DNA from 3 places in the Acidovorax sp. SDU_ACID1 genome. Region 3 is predicted to be linked to each of the others. Evidence: predicted binding sites of a transcription regulator. Region 3 holds the regulator's gene; each other region holds the start of a gene.

Region 1 (3,268 bases), 1.5 Mb from region 3:
GAGCTGTACCAGTGGAAGCGCTCGCCGAACGAGTTGGGCGCGTAGCTGCAGCCGATGTCGTTGTGCAGCACCGCGAGCTGCAGCATGCCCAGCACCATGCCGCCATGGCCGTGCACGATGGGCTTGGGCAGGCCCGTGGTGCCGCTGGAGTAGACGATCCACAGCGGGTGGTCGAACGGCAGCCACAGCGGCTCGAAAGCCTTGGTTTGTGCATCATTTTGGCCCGTAGCGCTTGTGTAGCAAGCGCAGCCAGCTATATTTTTTGAAGCATCAAGGACATGGACCAGCACCACGTGCCGCACCGAGGGCAGTGCCGCGCGCAGCTCGGCCAGCACGCCGGTACGGTCGTGGTCGCGGTCGCCGTAGGTCACGCCGTCCACGGCGATGAGCACCGTGGGCGCGATCTGGCGGAAGCGGTCCAGCACCGCGTGCGTGCCCATGTCCGGGGCGCACACGCTCCACACGGCGCCGATGCTGGCGCAGGCCAGGAAGGCGACGATGGTCTCGGGGATATTCGGCAGGTAGGCCGCCACGCGGTCGCCGGGCTGCATGCCCTGCGCCTGCAGGTGCAGCGCGAGCGAGGCCGCCTGGCGGCGCAGCTCGGGCCACGACAACTCGCTGCGGCGGCCTTTCTCGCCCCGGCCGATGAGGGCAGGCTGCCCGGCCGCGTGTGCGGCGTCCACATGGCGCAGCACCTGCCGCGCGTAGTTCACCTGGGCGCCGGGGAACCACTGCGCTCCTGGCATGGCGTTCTTCGCGAGCACCGCGGTGTGCGGCGTGGGCGATTGCAGGTCGAAATAGTCCCAGATGCTTTGCCAGAACGCGTCCAGCTCGGTGACGGACCAGCGCCAGAGCGCGTCGTAGCCTTCGAACTGCAAGCCGTGGCGTTCGCGCAGCCAGTCTTGATATAGGCGGATCTGGGGGACGTAAGGGGGGCGTTGTGCGGTGCGTGTCTCCATGCGGCCAGCGTAGCGCGCCGCAGCGCGCACGTCACCTGCGAGCGTCCCGTGCTTGACAGCCCGCAGGCGGCTCAGTCGTCGGTCTGGCGGTCCAGGCTGGTGATCGCGTAGCCCTTGTCGCGCAGTTGCCGGCCGGGCTCCACGATGCCGAACTCCGGCCACTGCGCGGCCGTTTCGTCCAGTTCCTCGCCGCGCCGCTCGCTCTCCCAGTCGGTGTTGGTGGCCTCCTGGGGAATGGCGCGCCCTTCGGGCACGGCCAGGTGCGAAAACCGGCCTTCGGCCTCCGCACGGCGGTAGATGTCCACGCGCATGGTTGGGGTCCTTTGCTTGGGTGAGGGAACGTTCCACTCTAGCGGCGCCTCCCGGCCTCCTGCGTAGGAAGGCGCCCCGCATGGCCCCGGCACGGTCCGGGGCTTGACGCAAGGCAACCCCGAGCGCACCCGCCCGGCGGACAATGCCGGCCACCCCTCTTTCTCCCCCCCCCCGCCATGCCTTCAGACACCCTCCCGCCCCTGCCCCGCGGCCTCGCCTCGCAGACCGACGTGCTCATCGTGGGCGCGGGCCCGGCCGGCCTGGCGCTGGCGGCCTCGCTGGCGCAGGCGGGGCTGCAAGCCACGGTGCTGGAGCAGCAGGGCAGCGAGGTGCTCACCGCCCCGGCGCCGGACGGGCGCGAGATCGCGCTCACCCACCCCAGCGTCGCCACGCTGCAGCGCCTCGGCAGCTGGCAGCGCCTGGCCGGGCACGAGATCGGCCTGCTGCGCGAGGCCCAGGTGCACGACGGCCCCGTGGGCCAGCGCGGCGCCATGGCGCTGCACGCGGGCGGCACGGGGGTGGAGCACCTGGGCTGGATCGTGCCCAACCACGCATTGCGCCGCACCGCCTGGGAGGTGGCCTCGCGCACCCCGGGCGTGCGCATCGTCACCGGCGCGCGCGTGACGCAGGTGGCCGTCACCCCCACCCACGCCGAGCTGGAATACGCCGATGCCGCCGCGCCGGACGTTCCCCAGCGCCTGCGCGCGCCGCTGCTGGTGGCGGCCGACAGCCGGTTTTCCGCCACGCGGCGGCAGCTGGGCATCGGCGCGTCGATGAACGACTTCGGCCGCACCGTGATCGTCTGTCGCATGCGCACCGAGGCGCCGCACGGCGAGGTGGCGCACGAATGCTTCGGCTACGAGCGCACGCTGGCCGTGCTGCCGCTGCCGCCCGACCCGGCGGACGGCGCGCCGCTGTGCTCCGCCGTCGTCACCGCTGGCACGGCCGAGGCCCAGGCGCTGATGGCTCTGCCGCCCGAGGCCTTCGCCGCGCGCGTGCAGGAGCAGTTCCAGCACCGCCTGGGCGCCATGCAGCTCGTGGGCGAGCGCCACGCCTACCCGCTGGTGGCCGTGTACGCCCACCGCTTCGCCGCCGCGCGCTGCGCGCTGCTGGGCGACGCGGCCGTGGGCATGCACCCGGTGACGGCGCACGGCTTCAACCTGGGCCTGTCGGGCGTGGAGAGCCTCACGTACGCGCTCACCGGCGCCCATACGCGCGGCGCGGACATCGGCGCTGCCAGCGTGCTGGAGCGCTACGCCCGCGCGCACCAGCGCCACGCCTGGCCGATCTACCAGGGCACCAACGCCATCGTGCGGCTGTACACGGACGCGCGGCCCCTGCCCCGCCTGCTGCGCCAGGCCGTGCTGGCGGGCGCCAGCCGGCTGCCGCCGCTGAAGGCGGCCATCGTCAGCCAGCTCACGGGGCGGCGCCCGGCCTGGCCTGCGGCGGCAGGCCACGCACAGCGGCCCTGATTCCCCTCCGGGGAGGGGCTACGGCGCCGCCAGCGCCGCAGCCATAACGGCAGCTTATGGATGGGCACCCGCGCGCCACTCACGCGCGCGCGCCCGGCTGCCTACAGTCGCGCCAACCCCTCCGCACAGGCGCCCATCCCCATGTCCGCTCACCCAGGCACACCGCCGCATCCGCACCCGCTTACGGCCCGCGCTGCCGCGCCCGTGGCGGTGGACAGCCATGCGCATGTCTTCCTCCAGCGCCTGCCGCTGGCCTCGGCGCGCCGCTATGCGCCGGCATTCGACGCCACGCCGGCCCAATACCTGGGCCTGCTGGACGCCCACGGCATCACGCACGGCGTGCTGGTGCAGCCAAGCTTCCTGGGCAACGACAACCGCTTCCTGCTGGACACGCTGCGCGCCCATCCCGGGCGCCTGCGCGGCGTGGTGATGACGGACCCCGCGGCGGATGAGAAAGAACTCGCCAGCCTCGACGCCGCAGGCGTGGTCGGCGTGCGGCTGAACCTCGTGGGCCAACCGCTGCCG
Region 2 (3,268 bases), 1.5 Mb from region 3:
CGTCAGCAGAAGCGAGGCCATCCGAAGGGCAAAGGTTTTCATGGACGTGGTCCGAAGGGGCGAGGTCCAAAAACCCCGCTAGCGCTTGCGTATCAAGCGCTGAAAGCTATCTTTATGGAAGCGTTCGGCGCCGATGGATGCGCGCTGTGGCCGATCTTGCGGGCGCCGCGCCCCGGCGGCTTGACCGGGCGTTCGCGCGGCGCTTGACTGGGCGTCTGCTCAGAGCCCGAGCAGCCAGTCGGCGTATTCCACCGAGGCCGCGCTGGGCAGCGCAGGCGGGTTGCGTCCGCTGGCGCGGGCGGCCTCGGCCATGGCGCGCACGTCGCTGGGCGTATGGCCGAAGGCGGCGCGGAAGGCGCGGCTGAAGTGCGCCTCGCTGGCGAAGCCCAGGCGCGCGGCCACGTCGGCCACGCGCAAGTGGCGGTAGACGGGGTTGGACAGGGTCTGGAAGGCGCGCTGCAGCCTGCGCTGCTGCACGTAGCGTGACACGCCGCCCAGCGGCTCGAAGAGCTGGTAGAGCCGGTGGCGCGAGAGGCCGAAGGCGCGGCAGAGCGCCTCGGGCGTGAGCGGCGCGCCCAGGTTGCGCGCGATGTGGCGCTGGATGCGCTCCAGCGTCACGGCCTGCACATCGGCGCGGGCCTCGGCCAGCGTGCGCTGGCTGGGGCGCAGGCAGGCGGCCAGCATCTGGGTGGTGGCGCGCACCACGTCGTCGGCCTGCTCCATGCCGATGGCGGGCAGGCGCCGGTGCAGCGCTCCGAGGTGGTCGGCCAGCAGGCCGCCGAAGACGCTGTCGCCGCGCAGCACGGTGCCGTGCGGGCTGGCCGCGCCCGCGAAGGCCACGTCGCCCAGCGCGCGCGGCACGATGAGCGAGAGCACGTGCGAGTCCTGCGCCACGGTGTGCTGGGTGCGGGCCATGTCGAAGACCACCACGTCGCCGCCGCGCACGCGCAGGCCGACACCATCGCCGTGCTGGCCGATGAATCCGCCCTGGCGGTACCACTGCACGAGGTAATGGTCCAGCCCGTCGTGCGCGGCGCGCGCGTGGCTGCGCGCGAAGCGCTGGGCGCCGAAGTGCAGGTCGCCCAGCAGGAGCTGGCCCAGGTGGACGGCCTCCACCTGCGCCTGGAAGTCCTCGACCGGCGCGCCCTGCGCCAGCGGGGCCACGTCGAAGAGCACCGAAATGCTGGTGCGCCACGCCTCGAAGCGGTCTTCGCCCGGGAGCTGGCTGGTGGAGAAGGTGGTGGAGGGGAGGGGCTGGGTGGGAGGCAGCATGGCCCAGCCCAGGCGGATCAGCGCACCAGCAGCACCGGCACGGTGCAGTTGGCCAGCACCTGCGTGCTCACGGAGCCCATCACCAGCTTGCCCAGCGAGCCGTGGCCGTGGGTGCCCATGACGACGAGGTCGAATTTGCCGGACTCGGCGGTTTTGGCGATGGTCTCGCCGGCGGGGCCCACCTTGGAGATGGTCTTGAGCTGCACGCCCTGGCGGCCCAGGAACTTCACCACGGGCGCGAGCACCTTCTCGGACTCCTCGGCGTAGTACTTATCGAGCACTTCCTTGCCCAGCGTGGCGCGCGCGCGCGGGGGCAGCTGGGGCTGGACGGTGATGGCCGTGTAGCTGTGCGAGGTGCCCAGCATCTCGTCGTGGGCGGCCAGGTAGGCCAGCATCTTCTTGGTGTAGGGGCTGCCATCGACGGCGAGCAGGATGTTCATTGCGAGACTCCGTAAGGGGATGGTTCAGGCTACTTCGCGACCGCGCCTGTTGTCTTGACCAGGGTCATATTTTGCGTGCTCTGTGTGCCGGCGATGGGTGCGCAGCACCCGGGCAGCATCATACGGTTTCACACGGCGACGATGCAGTGCGGCCGGAAGGTGGCCTGCTCGCCCTTGCGCGCGTAGCCGAGCGGGTTGGCGACCACGCGGCAGGCCCAGGCGCCGCCGTCGGCGCGGGTGCCGCGGACCGTGTAGTCGCTGGGCGCGTGCAGGTGGCCGTGCAGCCACAGGCGCGCGCGGGGCAGCAGGTCGTCCAGCGCGTTGCAGAAGCCCGCGGTGCCGGGCACCAGTCCGTAGCGCGGGTCGGCGCTTCTCAGGCTGGGCGCGAAATGGGTGACGGCGACGGTGGGCCCGTCGAAGGGCTGGGCCAGCGCCTCGCGCAGCCACGCCTGGCATTGCAGTGACTGCTCGCGCACGGCTTCGGCCAGGAAGGGCGTGCCGTGGCGCGTGCCGCCGGTCTTGGAGAGGTAGAAGTTGGCCGCGCGGAAGGCCTTGTCTCGCCGCCGCATCCGCTCGGTCTGGGGGGCGCCGGGGTCGGCGAGCGCGTCGAAGTCGCTCCACAGCGTGGTGCCCACCAGCCGCACGCCCTGCAGCACCACGCTCTCGCGCTCCAGCCAGATCAGGCCGAGCCGGTCGCACAGGTGACGCAGGCGCGCGTGCGCGGCGTCGAAGTCCTGCATGTCGTATTCGTGGTTGCCGGGCACGAAGACCACGGGCGTGGGCCAGCCGGCGTACTGCGGCAGCGGAGAGAAGCGGGCCAGGCCGAAGTCGTCGCCCTCGATGCGCGAGCCGGCCTGGTAGGAGCCGATGTCGCCGGCCAGCACCAGCAGGTCGGCGCCGGCGGCGGGGCTGGGGCTGAAGTGCGGATGGGCTTCGAGGTGCAGGTCGGACAGCAGCTGGATGTTCACGGCAGGGGCGGGGCGTGGAAGGTGCGGCGGGCCGAACGCGCCAGGGCGTCCTGCAGCCAGCGGTGGGCCGGGTCGTGCCGGCGGCGGCGGTGCCACAGCGCGTCCACGTGGACGATGGGCATGGGCATGGGCAGGGGACGCCAGACCAGCTCGTCCTTGAGGCTGGCCACGCCCACGAAGTGGCGCGGCAGCACGGTGAGCAGGTCGGATGCGGCGACCACGCGCCCGGCGGTGAAGAACTGGTTGACGGTGAGCACGATGCGCCGGTCGCGTCCTAGCGCGGCCAGCGCCTCGTCGATGAAGCCGAAGGGCTTGCCCGAGAAGCTCACCAGCAGGTGGCGTGCGGCGCAGTACTGGTCCAGCGTCAGCGGGCCGTGCGCCAGGGGGTGGCCGCGGCGCATCACGCAGACGTATTCGCCGTCGTACAGGCGCATGCTGTCGAAGGCCACCAGGCTGTCGGTCTGCGCGCGGGCCGTGAGGTCGGCCATGGCGGCGGGGAAGTAGCCTACGGCCACGTCGGCGGTCTCGTCGTCGAGCAGGCGGCGCGGGTCGCGCGTGGTCAGCGGCACCACGCGCAGCGACACGCCG
Region 3 (3,268 bases):
CCAAGCCGCGCACAACGGGCAGGTGCCCCTGGTTGATCGCGTCGTAGTATTCGTCCAGGGTCTTGACGTTCTGGCTGTAGGTAGCGCCGATGCGGCCGATGGCCGAGACGCCCAGGCCGATCAGGTCGCAGTCAGGCTGGGTGCTGTAGCCCTGGAAGTTGCGATGCAGGCGCCCCTGGCGCTTGGCCACGGCCAGAGCGTCGTCCGGCAAGGCAAAATGATCCATGCCCACGTACACATAGCCGCTAGCCATGAAGACATCCATGGAGCGGGCCAGCATGGACACTTTGGCCGATGCCATGGGCAACTCGGCGGAGACGATGCGCCGCTGCGCCTTGAACCGCTCGGGCAGGTGGGCATACGCGTAGAGCGCAATGCGGTCCGGGCGCAACTGGGTGACCTGCTCCAGCGTACGGTCGAAGGACTCCGGAGTCTGGCGTGGCAAACCGTAGATCAGATCCACGTTGACCGACTCGAATCCCAGCTTGCGGGCGCTCGCCACCAGGGCGAATACCTTCTCCGCGGGCTGCACGCGGTGCACCGCTTTCTGCACCTCGGGGTCGAAATCCTGCACACCGAAGCTGAGCCGGTTGAAGCCCAGTTCCGCCAGCAGAGCCAGGCGCTGCTCGTCGACCGTGCGCGGATCCACTTCAATCGAATATTCGCCCCCAGGCGCCAGCACGAAGCTGCGGCGCAGCATGCCCATGAGCTCGCGCAGCCCCTCGTCGGACAGGAATGTCGGCGTCCCCCTCCCAGATGCAACTGGCTGACGTGCTGCCCGACACCGCAATGGGCCGTATGCAGGTCGATCTCCCGACTCAGATAGCGCAGGTAGACCTCCGCCCGTTCCGGGTGCCGCGTGATAATCTTGTTGCATGCGCAGTAGTAGCACAGCGACTCGCAAAACGGGATGTGCACATACAGCGACAATGGCATCGCTTTGGCCGCCGAACCCACGCGGCGCTGCTGCAGCGCAAGAATGTATTCTTCTTCGCCAAAAGCCTCCACGAAACGGTCCGCCGTCGGGTAGGAGGTGTAGCGCGGCCCAGGCACATCGAAGCGACGCAAGAGCTCGGTGGTGACAACAGTCATGGGGAAAATTTTCCTTGTATCTGACTATCCACTGTGCCGCAGAGACCCCGGCTCGTCCTTGACTTTAATCAAGCACTCACGGGGTCAGGATAGCGACAATTTGATTTCGGCTCAAAGTCGGTCAATTCCCTGCGGCATTTCCGCCTCCAGGGGTTTCAGAGGTAAGCTAGCCACATGAACAGGGCGCCCGTGCACATGAATCTGCAGACCATCAAAGTTGCGTGTTCCAACTGCAACTTGCGCGAGCTTTGCATGCCCCTGGGGCTGAACGACCAGCAATTGCAACGCATCGACGAAATCGTGGCCATCCGCCGCAAGATCAAGCGAGGCGGCACGCTGTTTCGCAACGGTGAAGCCTTCACTTCCCTTTTTGCGATCCGCACGGGCTTTTTCAAGACCTGCGTCGCCACGGAGGATGGACGCGATCAGGTCACCGGCTTCCAGATGGCCGGGGAGATCATCGGCCTCGATGGCATCGTGAACGACAGGCACACCTGCGACGCCGTAGCGCTCGAGGATGCAGAAGTCTGCGTGATGCCCTTCGACCGCATTGAAGAGCTCTCCCGCGAAGTGACGGCACTGCAGAGCCATGTGCACAAGATCATGAGCCGCGAGATCGTGCGTGAACATGGCGTCATGCTCCTGCTCGGCAGCATGCGCGCCGAGGAGCGTCTAGCGGCTTTCCTGTTGAATCTGGTGCAGCGCCTGCATGCGCGGGGATTTTCCCAGTCGGAACTGGTCCTGCGCATGACGCGTGAGGAAATCGGCAGCTACCTCGGTCTCAAGCTGGAAACCGTGAGCCGTACATTCTCGAAATTCGTGGAAGAAGGCATCGTGGAAGTCAAGCAGCGGCATGTCCGCATCGTGGACACCGATGCCCTGAAACGCATCGTGAACAGCCAACAAGCCTGCCACTGAACCGCCTTGCAGGCGGCCCGCGTCTTCAGGACGAATACTTTGCGCAGTCCAGGGGACGGTCTCCCTTGGGCACAGGACAGCGGTTGACCTCGAACGGCGAGAGGGACAGCATGGTCGTCAATGCACTCGACGCCATGATCACCAACCAGAAGATGAAGAAGGCAACGGTGTAAACGCCTTGCCGCGATAGGTTCATGGGTTGGTCGAACCAGTGCAATGCCTCCGGATCCACGAAGGCAAACACCACCATTTCCATGACCCCTGCCATCAGAAAGGCGGGCCAGGCAATCCACATCAGTCGCTGCGTCCACATTTCGCGTGCCTCCTTGCAATGGTGACAGCCTAGCATCATGCCCTGCGCGTGCAAAGAGTACCCGACCTCTCGATTCCCCTTACCTGCATCAATTCTTTTCGGATGCGGCTCCGCGTCACCGGCGAGGCTGGTCCTCGAGGGGCGTGGCGGCATGGTTGCGGCCCTTTATCGCAGGGGCCATGCTGGCCTCGGAATGCTGGAGCGTCTTGTTGATCTCTAGGCCACGCTGGTAATAGTCTTCCGCCAATACAGGGTCGGGCTGCCGGATCGCGAGCCACAGCGTCACGAAGCCAGCGATCACCACGATCACCGGCCCGGCGATCACCAGCCAGACATGGCCATATTTCCACCAAGGCTGCGCCACTGGCGATTCATTCATGGATGGGACTGCGGGCATGGGAAACTCCTTGGCCCCATAAGGAGGCCTGACCTGAACATAACCACCTGGCAAGCCCATCAGCGGGGTACCAGGAACACCGACTTCTCGGCCACCTGCGCTTTATCGCCTTGTGCCTGGATGTCGAAAAACACAGTGTGCGACCCGGGCGCGGCAGAACCATAGGGCACCTGCAGCCGCACTGCCACCCAGCGCGACTCGGCCGGTCCGATATCGATCTCCGATTCGGAGGCGACTTCCAGCCCTTCCAGCCCGCGCGCACTGATACGGTAGCGCTGCGTGCCTTCGGTGGCATTCATGATCTGCAAGCGGTAGATGTTTTCCAGCTTGCCGCCTGCCACGATCCGGGACAGTGCCGCGCGGTCGCGGACCACGTCCACCTTGAGCGGCGTGCGCACCACGAGGCTGGCCAGCATGCCCACGCACAGCAAGGCCAGCACAGCCGTATAGATCAGCACGCGCGGACGCAGCACGCGCTTGAGCATCTGCGACTGCGTCCAATGGTTCTTCACGCCGTTCTGCGTAGAGAAGCGGATCAGCCCTCTCGG

Evidence for each region. The regulator FNR, encoded in region 3, switches genes on or off when oxygen is low (the NO sensors DNR and NnrR bind a similar motif). The targets are predictions, from matches to a motif close to TTGATNNNNATCAA.
Region 1: ubiM (5-demethoxyubiquinol-8 5-hydroxylase UbiM) is a predicted target of FNR. The motif match lies at 1,374-1,387, and genes of this name have one in related genera.
Region 2: AAG689_RS21590 (universal stress protein) is a predicted target of FNR. The motif match lies at 1,767-1,780, and genes of this name have one in related genera.

What each region holds. Positions count from the first base shown of each region.
Region 1 is NZ_CP152342.1:4,427,433-4,430,700, forward strand. It holds gene AAG689_RS21730 (acetoacetate--CoA ligase) at 1-959, opposite strand, end outside; gene AAG689_RS21735 (DUF6139 family protein) at 1,031-1,270, opposite strand; gene ubiM (5-demethoxyubiquinol-8 5-hydroxylase UbiM) at 1,448-2,743, shown strand; gene AAG689_RS21745 (amidohydrolase family protein) at 2,885-3,268, shown strand, end outside.
Region 2 is NZ_CP152342.1:4,399,193-4,402,460, reverse strand. It holds gene AAG689_RS21600 (IPTL-CTERM sorting domain-containing protein) at 1-42, opposite strand, end outside; gene AAG689_RS21595 (helix-turn-helix domain-containing protein) at 220-1,272, opposite strand; gene AAG689_RS21590 (universal stress protein) at 1,290-1,712, opposite strand; gene AAG689_RS21585 (metallophosphoesterase) at 1,841-2,680, opposite strand; gene AAG689_RS21580 (LysR family transcriptional regulator) at 2,677-3,268, opposite strand, start outside.
Region 3 is NZ_CP152342.1:2,897,976-2,901,243, forward strand. It holds partial or broken gene hemN (oxygen-independent coproporphyrinogen III oxidase) at 1-1,092, opposite strand, end outside; gene fnr (fumarate/nitrate reduction transcriptional regulator Fnr) at 1,288-2,010, shown strand; gene AAG689_RS14310 (hypothetical protein) at 2,036-2,323, opposite strand; gene AAG689_RS14315 (FixH family protein) at 2,439-2,720, opposite strand; gene ccoG (cytochrome c oxidase accessory protein CcoG) at 2,780-3,268, opposite strand, start outside.